4 regions of the Kocuria himachalensis genome follow, and region 2 is predicted to be linked to each of the others. Evidence: riboswitches for the same ligand, from Rfam matches in the RefSeq annotation. Region 2 holds a riboswitch; each other region holds the start of a gene.

Region 1 (3,109 bases), on a different contig from region 2:
GACACCACGGCCACGGAGCCGAGTTCCAGCACGCCCTGCAGCCACAGCGGCATCGGCACGCCCCTCCGGTCGGGGCGTGCAACGGGGGAAGAAGAGCCATGGGAGTTCATCACCGCCCATCCTCCCACGCCCGCGCGGCGCCCCGGCAGAGGCTTCACGGCGCCTTCACCGGCGGGCCACGCCCCGCTTGCCGTCCGGTCGCCCGGCCCGGGCAGGCTCGGGCCCATGAGAGTCGCCGTGGTCGCCGAGCAGTTCCTCCCCCACCTGAACGGAGTCACCCACTCGGTGCTGCGGGTCGTCGAGCAGCTGGTCGCCGGGGGGCACGACGTCGTCGTCGTGGCGCCGTCCTACGACCCCGCGCCGCTCGGGCGCCTCGCGGAGGAGGTCGTCGAGGACCTCGACGGGGTGCCGGTGCACCGGCTGCCCGCCGTGCCGCTCACCGGCTACCCCGCCGTGCGGGTGGCCGGCGGGACCGTGGCGCGGGTGCGCCGGCAGCTGGAGCGCTTCCGGCCGGACGTGGTCCACGTGGCCTCCCCGTTCGTGCTGGGCCGCCGGGCGATCCTGGCGGCCCAGCAGCTCGGGGTGCCGTGCGTGGCGGTCTACCAGACGGACGTGCCCGGCTACGCGGCCAAGTACGGGGCGCCGTTCCTCGAGCAGCTCCTGTGGGGGCACGTGCGCTCCATGCACAACCTCGCGACGCTCACGCTCGCGCCGTCCACCTCGGCGGTCCGGCAGCTCACCGAGCACGGCGTCCGGGACGTGCGCCTGTGGCGGCGCGGGGTGGATACCACCCGCTTCTCCCCGCGGCACCGGGACGAGCAGTGGCGGCAGGAGGTCGGCGGCGGCCGGCGGATCGTCGGCTACGTGGGCCGGATCGCGCCGGAGAAGCAGGTCGAGGACCTCTCCGCGGTCGCGGACCTGCCGGGCACGCGTCTGGTGGTCGTGGGCTCGGGGCCGGAGGAGGACGCCCTGCGCCGCCGGCTGCCGCAGGCCCACTTCACCGGCCGCCGCAGCGGCGCGGACCTCGCGCGCATCATGGCCTCCTTCGACGTGTTCGTCCATCCCGGCGAGTTCGAGACGTTCTGCCAGACGATCCAGGAGGCCATGGCCTCCGGGGTGCCGGTCGTCGCGACCGGCCGGGGCGGGCCCCTCGACCTCGTGGACCGGTCCCGCACCGGCTGGCTCTATCCCCCGGGCGACCTCGGGGCGCTGCGCGGGCACGTGACCGACCTCCTGGGCGACGAGGCGAAGCGAGCCGCGTTCGGCGTCGCGGCGCACGCCGCGGTCCAGGGCCGGACGTGGGACGTGCTGGTCGGGCAGCTGCTCGAGCACTACGAGAGTGCGGTGGCGCTCTCGGGGCAGGGGCGCGGCGGACGCCACCGCCGGACCGCCTGAGGGCTACCGCCGCGCGGGGGACACGTCCAGCACGGAGGCCCCGGTACCGGCGTACCGCCCGGGCTCCGCGGTCAGCACGGTCAGCCCGTGCACCAGGGCCGTGGCCGCGGTGAGCCCCGCGAGCGGGTCGGCCTCCCCTGACGCGCCCAGCGCGCCCCACGCCCGGGCCACGGCGGCGTCCACCGGCAGCACCTGGCCCGGGAAGCGCAGCTCAAGCTGCTCCGCCCACAGCATCTCGTCCGGCCGTTCGGCGAGCAGCTCGGCGAGCGCGGTGGCCGGGAGGAAGAGCCGCCGGTGACCGTGCCGGCGCAGGACCTCGGCCAGCTCGGGGCAGCGCTCCGGGGTGCGCACCCCCAGCAGCACGGAACGGTCCAAGAGGAGGTCCACGGCGACGGGCCTCAGGCCGCGGCGGCGAGCTCCCCGCGGGCCGGAGCCAGCAGGAAGTCCACGAACTCGGTGCGGACCTGCACCGCGCGGGCGTAGTCCTCGAGGCTCATGGCGGAGGCGCTGATCGCCGGGACGCCCGGCGTCGGGTCGTTCCGGACGGAGTCCCTCGGCGCCGGGACGCTCGGGGAGGTCTCGGAGGCGCCCGCACGGGCGACGGCAGGGTGGCGGGGGTCGGACATGACCGGGATCCTTCGTGCGCTCTTGCTCGCACCGGGTACCGCTGCTGCGGCGATGCGAGCCGCTTCGTCATCCGAACCACCCGTGAACATGGGGTTGGTGCCCGGTCAAGTCGGAGCTTGCCGACCGGGTCTCTTGAAGCTTCCTCCATTGAACCACACCGGCGGGACCGCATCGGCGTGCGGCGTCCCGGCGGGTTCCGGGGCCATCCTCCTGTGCACCGGTCTTCCCCGGGGTGTCACCGCTCCGACACCTCGACGACACATCGATGCGCTGGAATGGGCTTCGAGCAACCGGGGACGGCGCCGGCGACGGCCCCGAGCATTACGTTCCGGTGACACAACTCACGACCCGCCTGTCGTGGTGTCGGAGCCGCGGGGTAGCCTGAACCTGCTTCTCGAGATGCGGCGTCCACGTGCTCGACCGGAGATCGACGATCCCCGACGGGTCCATGGAGGGGCTCCGACCCGTTGCGCGCCAACCCGATGTTCCCGGGTGGATCGGATGACGAAGCGGCGGGCAACGCCATCGGATGCCTGCAAGAACGTCAGGAGAAAACATGACCATGTCCGAAGAAAGAACAGCCATCACCACCGACCAGCGCGAGGAGTGGATCGACGTGACCGTCACCGCCCTCCCCGATCTGCACCTCGTCCGGCTCACGTCGACCGACGGGGACGTGCAGGAGTACTTGAGCCCTGAGGCCGACGACCTCGCCGCCGCGGCGGAGCACACGGAGGGAACCGCGCAATGGTGCGCCAAGTACCGTCAGCTCCTCGTTCCCGGAACCCTCGCGGCGACCGGACGGCACCCGTTCTTCAAGCTCCACCCCTCATCCCTCCCGATGTCGGCCTAACCGGCGGAGAGGACACGGCGGAGGCCGCAGCCCGTCGGGCTGCGCCCTCCGCCGTGCGGGGGCGGAACCGCGCGAGCACGTCCCACGGTGCGGAGTGTCCTGCCCCCAGGTGCCGGGTGACCGGGGGGGGTACGACGACAGAACCGCCGCCGGGCGGAGCCCGACGACGGTTCTGGAGGATCAGCGGGCCGAGGCCCGCGGCGATCCTTAGGAGATGACGTTGATGTTCGCGGC
Region 2 (3,109 bases):
CGATGTCCAGATCGGTGCGCTCGAGCACCTTCCCGGCCACGGACGGCTCGATCCCGGCCGCCTCGGACAGCAGCTGCGCGGTCTCCTCGGGGTTCTCCTGCGCCCACTCCCGGGCGTAGGCGTAGACGTCCACCACGGTCTGCGCGGCCTCAGGCTGCTCCTCGAGGAAGCTCTCGTGGGCGTTGAGGAAGCCGTAGGTGTTGAAGTCGACGTTGCGGTAGAACAGCTCCGCGCCGTTCTCCTCCGCGGCGGCCATGATCGGGTCGAGCCCGGACCAGGCGTCCACCTGGCCGTTCTCCAGCGCTGCGCGGCCGTCCGCGTGCTGCAGATTCTGGATCGTGACGTCCCCGGCGTCCACCCCTGCCTCGTCGAGGGCCTGGAGCAGGAAGAAGTACGGGTCGGTGCCCTTCGTCGCGGCCACGGTGCGGCCCTCCAGGTCCGCGACCTCCTGCACCTCGCTGCCGGCGGTGGTGACCAGTGCGGACCACTCCGGCTGCGAGTAGAGGTCGATCACCTGGATCGGGGTGCCGTTGCTGCGGGCCAGCAGCGCCGCGGAGCCGGCGGTGGAGCCGATGTCCACCGCCTCCGCCCGCAGCGCCTCGTTGGCCTTGTTCGACCCGGCGGACTGCACCCACTCCACCTCGATGCCCTCCTCGGCGAACGCGGTCTCGAGCCAGCCCTTCTCCTTGATCACCACGGAGAGCGGGTTGTAGGTGGCCCAGTCCACGCGGACGGTGCCGTCCGCGGCGGCCTCGGCGGGCGCCTCGCCGGAGCCCTCACCGGCCATGCACCCGGTCAGGCCGAGGGCCAGGACGGCGGCGAGGGCGGGGATCGTGCGGACGGAGCGCTGGGGCAGAGGCATGGCGGAGCCTTTCGGGGTGGGTGGACGGTGCCGGGCGGCGCGGGCCGGCGCAGCGAGGAATCCGGGGAGGAGAGCGGGAGCGGGCCGCGTCAGCGGGTCGCGGGGTGGTGCGTGTCGACGCCGAGGTGGCCGAGGAGCTGCACGCGCAGCTCGGCGAGGACCTCGGAGGCGCGGTCGCGGGGTCGCTCGCCGGGGACGGCGAGGACCGTGCTGATCGAGGCGGGAGCGGTGGGCCCGGTCCGGCCCAGGACCACGATCCGGTCCGCGAGCTGCAGCGCCTCGTCGACGTCATGGGTGACGAGCAGGACGGTGGTGGGCCGGGCCGCGTGGATCGTGAGCAGGAGGTCCTGCATCTTCAGGCGGGTGAGGGCGTCGAGCGCGCCGAAGGGCTCGTCCAGCAGCAGGACCCCGGGAGTGCGGGCGAGGGCCCGGGCCAGCGACGCGCGCTGGGCCATGCCGCCGGAGATCGCGCGGGGACGGTGACCCGCGTGCGCGGTGAGTCCGACCACGCGCAGCAGGTCGTCGACCACGGCGTCCCCCTCGTCCCGGGGGAGCCCGCGGGGCAGGCCCAGGCGGACGTTCTCGCGCACGGAGCGCCACGGCAGCAGACGGGGCTCCTGGAAGGCGACCGCGCAGCGCGGGTCGATCCCGGACACGGGGGTGCCGTCGATGAGCACCCGGCCCGCCGAGGCGGTGTCGAGCCCCGCCGCCGCCCGCAGGAGCGTGGACTTGCCGCACCCCGACGGCCCCAGGATCGCCAGCACCTCGCCGGGCCGGGCCGTGACGTCGATGTCCTGCAGGACGTGGTGCGTCTCGCGACCGGACGGGAAGGCTTTGCCGACGTGCTCGAACGCCACGGAGAACGCGCGCTTCGAGGTGCCCGGCGCGGCGGACGGCGCAGGGCTCAGCAGAGAAGTGCTCATGATCAACTCCATCGGTCCTGGCATTAGCACCTCGCACGGAGGATCAGACGGATCCGTGCCGGTTGCTGCGACGTCGACGAGCCAGGTCTCTCAGCCGCTCCGGATGGTTACGTCACCAATTGAACGTCCTCGGCGTGTTCCCTGGCAAATCCGTCGCACCCGTGGTCGTCGCGACACAGCACTGGCACGGGGGCCCTCCGTGCCCCACCATGGACCCATGACGAGCCGCAGAACCCCGGCCCGGGCGGACCTGGTGCGCGACGCCTGCACGGCGTTCGGCGCGGTCCTCGACGGGCTCGGCGACGACGACTCCTGGGCCGCCACGGGGTGCACGGGGTGGGCGGTCCGGGACCTCACTCACCACTGCACGATGGACGCGCAGCGGGGGCTGGTCGCCCTGCGCACCCCCACGACCGCCCGCCCGGACCGGGACGCCGCGACCTGGTGGGCGGACCGGGGCGGCCACCCCGCCGGGGCCGCCGAGGGCCGGCGTCACGCCCGCGTGGCCGCGTCCATGGTCCTGGACTGGGAGCCGGTGCGCGCGCTCCACCGGGAGACGGTCCGGGCGCTCGTGCACGCGGCGGGGCACTGCGGCGGCGGCGGCGCGGTCCGCACCCAGGGGCACGTGCTGCGCGTCGAGGACCTGCTGAGCACGCTCGCGGTGGAGGCCACGGTGCACCACCTGGACCTCATCCAGCACCTGGACGGCTCCCCGGGCCCCGCCGTGGACGGGCTCGCCGAGGTCCGCCGGGTCCTCACCGACCTGTGGGAGCGGGAACCGCTCGAGCACTGGAGCGACGAGCACTTCGCCCGCGTGGGCACCGGCCGGGCGGAGCTGACCGCCCAGGAGCGCGTGGAGCTGGGCGCGCACGCGGACCTCCTGCCGCTCTTCTCCTGACCCACCTCCCACCCGCGTCCGGCCGCCGGCACGTGCCACCTCGCGGGAGGGGACAGTGGAGGGGCTCCCGTGCCAGGCTGGTGCCATGAGCCGCAACGACCCCGCCGTCATCGACCGCCTCATGACCCGGCCCGGCCGGTGGGCGGTGGTGGGACTGACCGGCAACACGGCCCGTCCCGCGCACTCGGTCGCCCGGCAGATCCGGGACGACCTCGGCATGACGATCATCCCGGTGAACCCGAAGGGCGAGCCGGTGCACGGCGAGCCCGGCCACCGCACGCTCGCCGAGGTCCCGGGACCGATCGACGTGGTGGACTGCTTCGTCAACTCCCGCCGCGTCGGCGCGGTCGTGGACCAGGCCATCGCCGCGGGCGCCGCGGCGGTGTGGCTGCAGCTGGGCGTCGTCGACGAGGCCGCGGCCGCCCG
Region 3 (3,109 bases), on a different contig from region 2:
CACCGAGTGCAGGACGGAGGAGACGAAGCGGCGGGCGGTCTCGGTGCGGGGCCGGGCGAAGATGTCCACGGTGGAGCCGTGCTCCACGACCTTCCCGTCCTGCATCACGGCCACGCGGTCGGCGATCGCCCGGACCACGTCCATCTCGTGGGTGATGATTACGATCGTGATGCCCAGCTCCCGGTTGACCCGCTGCAGCACCTGCAGCACCTCCTGGGTGGTCTCCGGGTCCAGGGCGCTCGTGGACTCGTCGGCCAGGAGCAGCTTCGGGCTGGTCGCCAGTGCCCGGGCGATGCCCACGCGCTGCTTCTGCCCGCCCGAGAGCTGCTCCGGGTAGTTGCCGGCGCGCGCGGACAGGCCCACGAACTCGAGCAGCTCCGCCACCCGGGCCCGGCGCTTCTCCTTCGGCCAGCCGGCCCGCTTGAGCGGGTACTCGACGTTGCCGGCGACGGTGCGGGACGTGAAGAGGTTGAACTGCTGGAAGATCATGCCGATCTCCTGCCGGACGGGCGCCAGCTCGGTCTCGCGCCGACCGGCCACCTCGAAGCCCTCCACGGTCAGGGACCCCGAGGTGACGGGTTCGAGGCCGTTGATCAGGCGCACGAGGGTGGACTTGCCGGCGCCGGAGTAGCCGATGACACCGAAGATCTCGCCGCGCCGGATCTCCAGCGAGACGCCGTCCACGGCCACGACCTCGCGGCGGGCCCGGGCGGGCCCGGTCACGAAGGACTTGGTGACGTCCTCGAAGCGGACGACGACGTCGCCCGCCCCGGGCGGGACCCGCTCCGGTCCGAGCGGCGCGGTCACTTCTGGAGGTCCTCGGCGTACTGGTCGACGACCTGGATCAGCTCGTCCTGCGGAACGTCCTTCGACACCGCGGTGTTCTTGGTCTCCGCCTGCTCGGCCGCCAGCACGGCGTCCGTGTGGAACAGGTCGGCGACCTGGTGGAGGGTCTCGTCGTCCTTGTTCGCGCCGGTGGCCGCGAAGAAGTTCACGTAGGGCAGGGCGTTCTCGTTGTCCTCGCCGTCCGAGAAGAGCGCCGTGTTGGGGTCGATGTCCGCCCGGGCCAGGAAGGTGTTGTTCACCACCGCGCCGGCGGTGGAGCTCAGGGACAGGACGGTCTGCTCGGCCGAGACCGGGGTGACCTTCACCTTCGACTTCTCGGCGTCGACGTCCAGCTCGGACGGCGCCGTGGTGTCGGAGGTGAACTCGACGAGACCGGCGGACTTGAGCAGGAGCAGGGCGCGGGCCAGGTTGATCGCGTCGTTGGGGACGGCGATCTCGTCGCCCTCCTTGATCTGCTGCAGGGACTCGTAGCGCTCCGAGTAGAGGCCCAGGGGGTAGATCGAGGTGGAACCGATGGGGACGATGTCCTCGCCCGAGTTGTTCCGGTAGTCGGCCAGGAACGCACCGTGCTGGAACCAGTTCATGTCCAGGTCACCGCTGGTGAGGGCGGCGTTCGGCTGGTTGTAGTCGGTGAACTCCACCAGCTCGACCTCGATCCCCGCCGCCTCCGCCTCCTCGAGGAAGGCCTCGTGGACCTGGGTGCGGCCGTCGGTGCCGATCTTGATCACGCCGTCGTCGTAGGGTGCGGCGGCCTGGTCGGATCCTCCGCAGGCGGAGAGGGTCAGGCTGAGGGTGGTGGCCAGTGCGAGGAGGGTGAGGCGCTGCGATCGCATGTCGAGCCTTTCCATGGGTCCAGGAAGTCGGATGTCGGCGCCAGGGCCCGAGGGTCCGGCGGCGTCCACGGTTGCGGGCGTCGTCGCGCCGGTGGGCGCGGAGCGGTCGAACCGTACTTGCCGCCGGCTGCGTCGTCGCGCCGTGGCCGGATGGTCACCTGGGGCACCCCACTACGGGAGAGGGTTGCCGCCCAGCTAGCCAGAGCTTCGCGCTGGGACTCGTCATCCGCCGGGAATCGTAGCACGGACCGCGGCCCGCTCCGTCAGCCGGCGATCACCTCGCGGGCCCGCCGGCGGGCCCAGCGCTCGGCCGCCATCACGGCCTCGAGCTCCAGCGGGCCGCCGTCGTCGTGCTCGCCCAGCACCGCCTCGACCGTGTCCACGATGGCGGTGAACCGGATCCGGCCGTCGTGGAAGGCGTGCACCGCCTCCTCGTTGGCCGCGTTGAACACGGCGGGGAAGGTCCCGCCCCGCTCCCCCGCCGCCTTGATGAGCTCGACGGCCGGGAACGCCACCGGGTCGAGGGGCTCGAAGGTCCACTCCGCGGCGCGCGTCCAGTCGCACGGCCGGGCGGCGCCGGGCACCCGGTGGGGCCAGGCCAGGCCGAGGGCGATGGGCAGGCGCATGTCCGGGGGCGAGGCCTGGGCGAGGGTGGAGCCGTCCACGAACTGGACCATGGAGTGCACGACCGACTGGGGGTGCACCACCACGTCGATGCGCTCGAGGGGGACGTCGAAGAGCAGGTGGGCCTCGAGCACCTCGAGGGCCTTGTTCACCATGGACGCCGAGTTCGTCGTCACCATCAGGCCCATGTCCCAGGTCGGGTGGCGCAGCGCGTCCTGCGGCGTGACCGATTCCAGCTCCGCGCGGGACCGGCCGCGGAACGGTCCGCCGGAGGCCGTCAGCACGAGCCGGTCGACCTCTCCGGCGGTGCCGCCGCGCAGCGCCTGCGCGAGTGCCGAGTGCTCGGAGTCCACGGGGATCAGGGCGTCCGGGTCCCCGGTGGCCGCGGCGGCGGCCTTCACGAGGGCGCCGCCGGCGATCAGCGACTCCTTGTTCGCCAGCGCGAGCTTGTGCCCGGCCCGCAGCGCCGCCAGCGTGGGCGCGAGCCCGATGGAGCCGGTGATGCCGTTGAGCACGAGGTCCGCGCCGGGATGTGCGGCGGCCGCGGACGCCGCGCCGGGCCCGTGCTCGATGTCCGGGCGGTAGCCCGCCGCCCCGGCGGGCGCGGCCCGCTCCGCGATCAGCCGTGCCAGCCGGGCGGCGTCCTGACCGGTGCCGCTGGTCGCCACGACCGCGGCGCGGGTCTCGACGGCCTGGTCGGCGAGCAGCTCGAGGTGGCGTGCTCCGGCGGCGAGGGCGACCACGGTGAACGGGGCCGCGCCCTCGAGCTCGCGGGCGGCCCGCACGACGTCGAGCGCCTGGGTGCC
Region 4 (3,109 bases), on a different contig from region 2:
CTTCCGGGAGGTCTGGACGGTGTCGACGACGGTGTCGAGGGCCTGGCCGAGGTCGGCCACGAGGTCCTGGGGGGACTCGAGGCCGATCGACAGCCGGATCGTGGTCTCGGCGATCCCGCCGGCCCGGCGCTGCTCGGGGGTCAGGCGGCAGTGCGTCATCGCCGCCGGGTGGGCCACGAGGCTGCGGGTGTCGCCGATGTTGGCGACCAGCTTGAACAGCCGGAGCGCGTCGATGAACGGTCCCACGGCGTCGTCCGGGGCGGCGAGGTCGAAGGAGAACACGGAGCCGGTCCCGCGCGGGAAGTCGCGGGCCGCGATCCCGGCGCCGGGGTCCCCGGGCACGCCGGGGTGGTGGACGCGGGCGACGGCGGGGTGCTCCGCCAGGAACTCGGCCACCGCCAGCGCGGAGGCCGTGTGGCGGGCCACGCGCAGGTCCAGGGTCTCGGTGCCCTGCAGGATCTGGCTGGCGTTGAACGGGGACAGCGTGGTCCCGAGGTCGTGCACGTACTTGGCGCGGACGAGGTGCAGGTAGGGGCTGGCCCCGGCGCACTTGTCGACCAGGCTCAGCCCTCCCCAGCGGGCGCGGGCCCGGGTGAACTGCGGCCACTTGTCGGGTCGCGCGGACCAGTCGAAGGTCCCGCCGTCCACGACCGCCCCGGCGAGCGCGTTGCCGTGCCCGCCCAGGAACTTGGTGGCCGAGTGCACCACGATGTCGGCCCCCTTCTCCAGCGGCCGGTACAGGGCCGGGGACGCGAGGGTGTTGTCGACGACGACGGGCACCCCGGCGGCCCGGGCGACGTCGGCGATCCCGGGCAGGTCCGGGAGGGTGGCCAGGGGGTTGCCGATGGACTCGAGCAGGAACGCGCGGGTGTCGGGGCGCACGGCCGCGGCCCACGCCCCCGGGGCGGTGGGGTCCACGAAGGAGACCTCGATGCCGTAGTCCGCGAAGGAGTCGGTGAGGAGGTCCACCGTCCCGCCGTAGAGCTTCTCGGAGGCCACGAGGTGCTTGCCGGTGCCCTGGCCGAGCAGGGCCAGCAGCGCGACGGCCACGGCCGACTGCCCGGAGCCGGTCGCCACGGCGCCCGCGCCGCCCTCGAGGTCGCTGATCCGCTGCTCGAGCACGGCCACCGTGGGGTTGCCGGTGCGGGTGTAGGTGAAGCCCGCCCGGGTCTGGGCGAACATCTGCCGGGCCGCCTCGTAGTCCGGGAACTCGAACGCCGCGGTCTGGTAGATCGGCACCGTCAGGGTGCGCTGGGTGACCTGGTCGTGGGTGCCGGCGTGGATCTGCCGGGTCGCGAGGTCGTGATCGGTCACGGGGGTGGACATGGCGCTGCTCCTGTGCGCTTGCTCTTACCCGCACCGGTCATCCGCTCGGGCCCGGTGGGCACGCCGCGGAAGATGCAGGCCGCTTCCTCATCCGAACCACCCAATGAGCATGGGGTTGGTGCGTGACCAAGTCGGAGCTTGGCGGTCACGTCTCGTGAAGCTGGAACAACACTATGCGCAGAGGTAGTGGCTGTCCCTCCGCGACGGAAGATGACGACCGTGACGGTTCATGACGCCGGCCGTGCGCGGCGGACGTGCCGGGCCCGGGCGTCAGGCCCGCGTGTCGATGTCCTCGAAGATCAGGAACGTCTGGGTGTCCACCACGCCGGGCAGCTGCTGGACGTGCTCGAAGATGACCTGCCGCAGGTGCACGGTGTCCACGGCCCGCACGAGGAGCATGACGTCGAAGTTCCCGCCCACCAGGGCGATGTGGTGCACGGCCGGGATCGCCCGGAGCTGGGCGCACAGCTCCCGCCAGGTGTTCTGCTGGAGCTTGAGCGTCACGTAGGCGGAGGCCTGCAGGCCCGCCCGCACCGGGTCGATCACGGTGCTGAAGCGCAGGATCACCCCCTCGTCCCGGAGCCGGTTGATCCGGGCGTAGGCGTGGGCCCGGGAGACGTGCACGGCCGCGGCGATCGAGGTCACCGACTGCCGCGCGTCCCGGGACAGCTCCGCGAGGATCTTCCGGTCGGTCTCGTCCAGCGGCACGGGGGTCGAGGGCACGGCGGGCTCCTTCGGGGCGGGTCGGTCGCAGCGTCCGGAACGTGCCGGACGAATGCGTGTGCTCCACGCCACACTAGAACATTTCGTCCACGCGTAGTGCACTGTCTGTCTCAGTCTTCTGCATTTTCCCGGCTCTGTGGATACGAACCATGTCCGGTTCCCATACTGGGGAGACAGAGCTGCACCAGCCTTCCTGCCTCCCCGGGCCCGCGAGCGGACCGGGGACCGACCGAGGGGACACCATGAGCCAGACCGTCGAGACCCCCGGGGACCCCATCCTCCGGGCCTCCCAGACCTTCGGCATCACGCCGGAGCAGTACATGCTCCCGGCCCGCGGCGAGATCCGCATGGTCGACCCGAGCGGGAGGCTGCTCGCCCCCGAGGAGCAGGGCACCGGCCCCGGCCACGAGTACCCGCTGCCCGCCCGGGACGTCCTGCTGGACGCCTACGAGAAGCTGGTGGTCGGACGGCGGGTCAACGATCAGAACTCCGCTCTGGTCCGCCAGGGCCGGATGGCCGTCTACCCGTCCAGCCACGGCCAGGAGGCCTGCCAGGTGGCGGCCGCCCTGTGCCTCGAGGAGGGCGACTGGCTGTTCCCCACCTACCGGGACACCGTGGCGGTGATGACCAAGGGCGTGGACCCGATGCAGGTCATGGCGATCTTCCGCGGCGAGTGGCACAGCGGCTACGACCCGTACGAGCACTGCGTGGGCATCCAGTCCACCCCGCTCACCACCCAGCTGCTGCACGCGGTGGGCGTGGCCCACGCCGCCAAGCTGCGCGGCGAGGACACCGTGGTCCTGGCGATGTGCGGCGACGGCGCCACCAGCGAGGGCGACTTCCACGAGGCCCTGAACTTCGCGGCCGTGTTCAAGCTGCCGGTCGTGTTCTTCGTGCAGAACAACGGCTACGCGATCTCCGTGCCCCTGTCCCAGCAGTCCGCGGCGCCGAGCCTCGCCCACAAGGCGGTCGGCTACGGCATGGCGGGCGAGCGCGTGGACGGCAACGACCTCGTGGCGCTGCTCGCCACCCTGCGCCGCGCCGTGGACCTGGCGCGCTC

Evidence for each region. Region 2 has a riboswitch for S-adenosylmethionine ahead of ACYVM4_RS14345 (ABC transporter ATP-binding protein). Riboswitches for the same ligand answer to the same signal wherever they lie in the genome.
Region 1: another riboswitch for S-adenosylmethionine. It lies ahead of ACYVM4_RS11150 (hypothetical protein); the one in region 2 lies ahead of ACYVM4_RS14345 (ABC transporter ATP-binding protein).
Region 3: another riboswitch for S-adenosylmethionine. It lies ahead of ACYVM4_RS09650 (MetQ/NlpA family ABC transporter substrate-binding protein); the one in region 2 lies ahead of ACYVM4_RS14345 (ABC transporter ATP-binding protein).
Region 4: another riboswitch for S-adenosylmethionine. It lies ahead of ACYVM4_RS02780 (O-acetylhomoserine aminocarboxypropyltransferase/cysteine synthase family protein); the one in region 2 lies ahead of ACYVM4_RS14345 (ABC transporter ATP-binding protein).

Annotation. Positions count from the first base shown of each region.
Region 1 is NZ_BAAGPL010000016.1:68,954-72,062, forward strand. Features, by position in the region: gene ACYVM4_RS11135 (cell division protein PerM) at 1-53, opposite strand, end outside; gene ACYVM4_RS11140 (glycosyltransferase family 4 protein) at 226-1,395, shown strand; gene ACYVM4_RS11145 (PIN domain-containing protein) at 1,399-1,770, opposite strand; gene ACYVM4_RS11150 (hypothetical protein) at 1,794-2,021, opposite strand; SAM riboswitch class IV at 2,035-2,160, opposite strand; gene ACYVM4_RS11155 (hypothetical protein) at 2,579-2,875, shown strand; gene cspE (transcription antiterminator/RNA stability regulator CspE) at 3,083-3,109, opposite strand, start outside.
Region 2 is NZ_BAAGPL010000019.1:417,140-420,248, reverse strand. Features, by position in the region: gene ACYVM4_RS14350 (aliphatic sulfonate ABC transporter substrate-binding protein) at 1-862, opposite strand, end outside; gene ACYVM4_RS14345 (ABC transporter ATP-binding protein) at 952-1,785, opposite strand; SAM riboswitch class I at 1,791-1,895, opposite strand; gene ACYVM4_RS14340 (maleylpyruvate isomerase N-terminal domain-containing protein) at 2,003-2,683, shown strand; gene ACYVM4_RS14335 (CoA-binding protein) at 2,769-3,109, shown strand, end outside.
Region 3 is NZ_BAAGPL010000015.1:82,969-86,077, forward strand. Features, by position in the region: gene ACYVM4_RS09645 (methionine ABC transporter ATP-binding protein) at 1-807, opposite strand, end outside; gene ACYVM4_RS09650 (MetQ/NlpA family ABC transporter substrate-binding protein) at 804-1,679, opposite strand; SAM riboswitch class IV at 1,788-1,906, opposite strand; gene dxr (1-deoxy-D-xylulose-5-phosphate reductoisomerase) at 1,943-3,109, opposite strand, start outside.
Region 4 is NZ_BAAGPL010000003.1:212,361-215,469, reverse strand. Features, by position in the region: gene ACYVM4_RS02780 (O-acetylhomoserine aminocarboxypropyltransferase/cysteine synthase family protein) at 1-1,326, opposite strand, end outside; SAM riboswitch class IV at 1,365-1,486, opposite strand; gene ACYVM4_RS02775 (Lrp/AsnC family transcriptional regulator) at 1,597-2,049, opposite strand; gene ACYVM4_RS02770 (thiamine pyrophosphate-dependent enzyme) at 2,292-3,109, shown strand, end outside.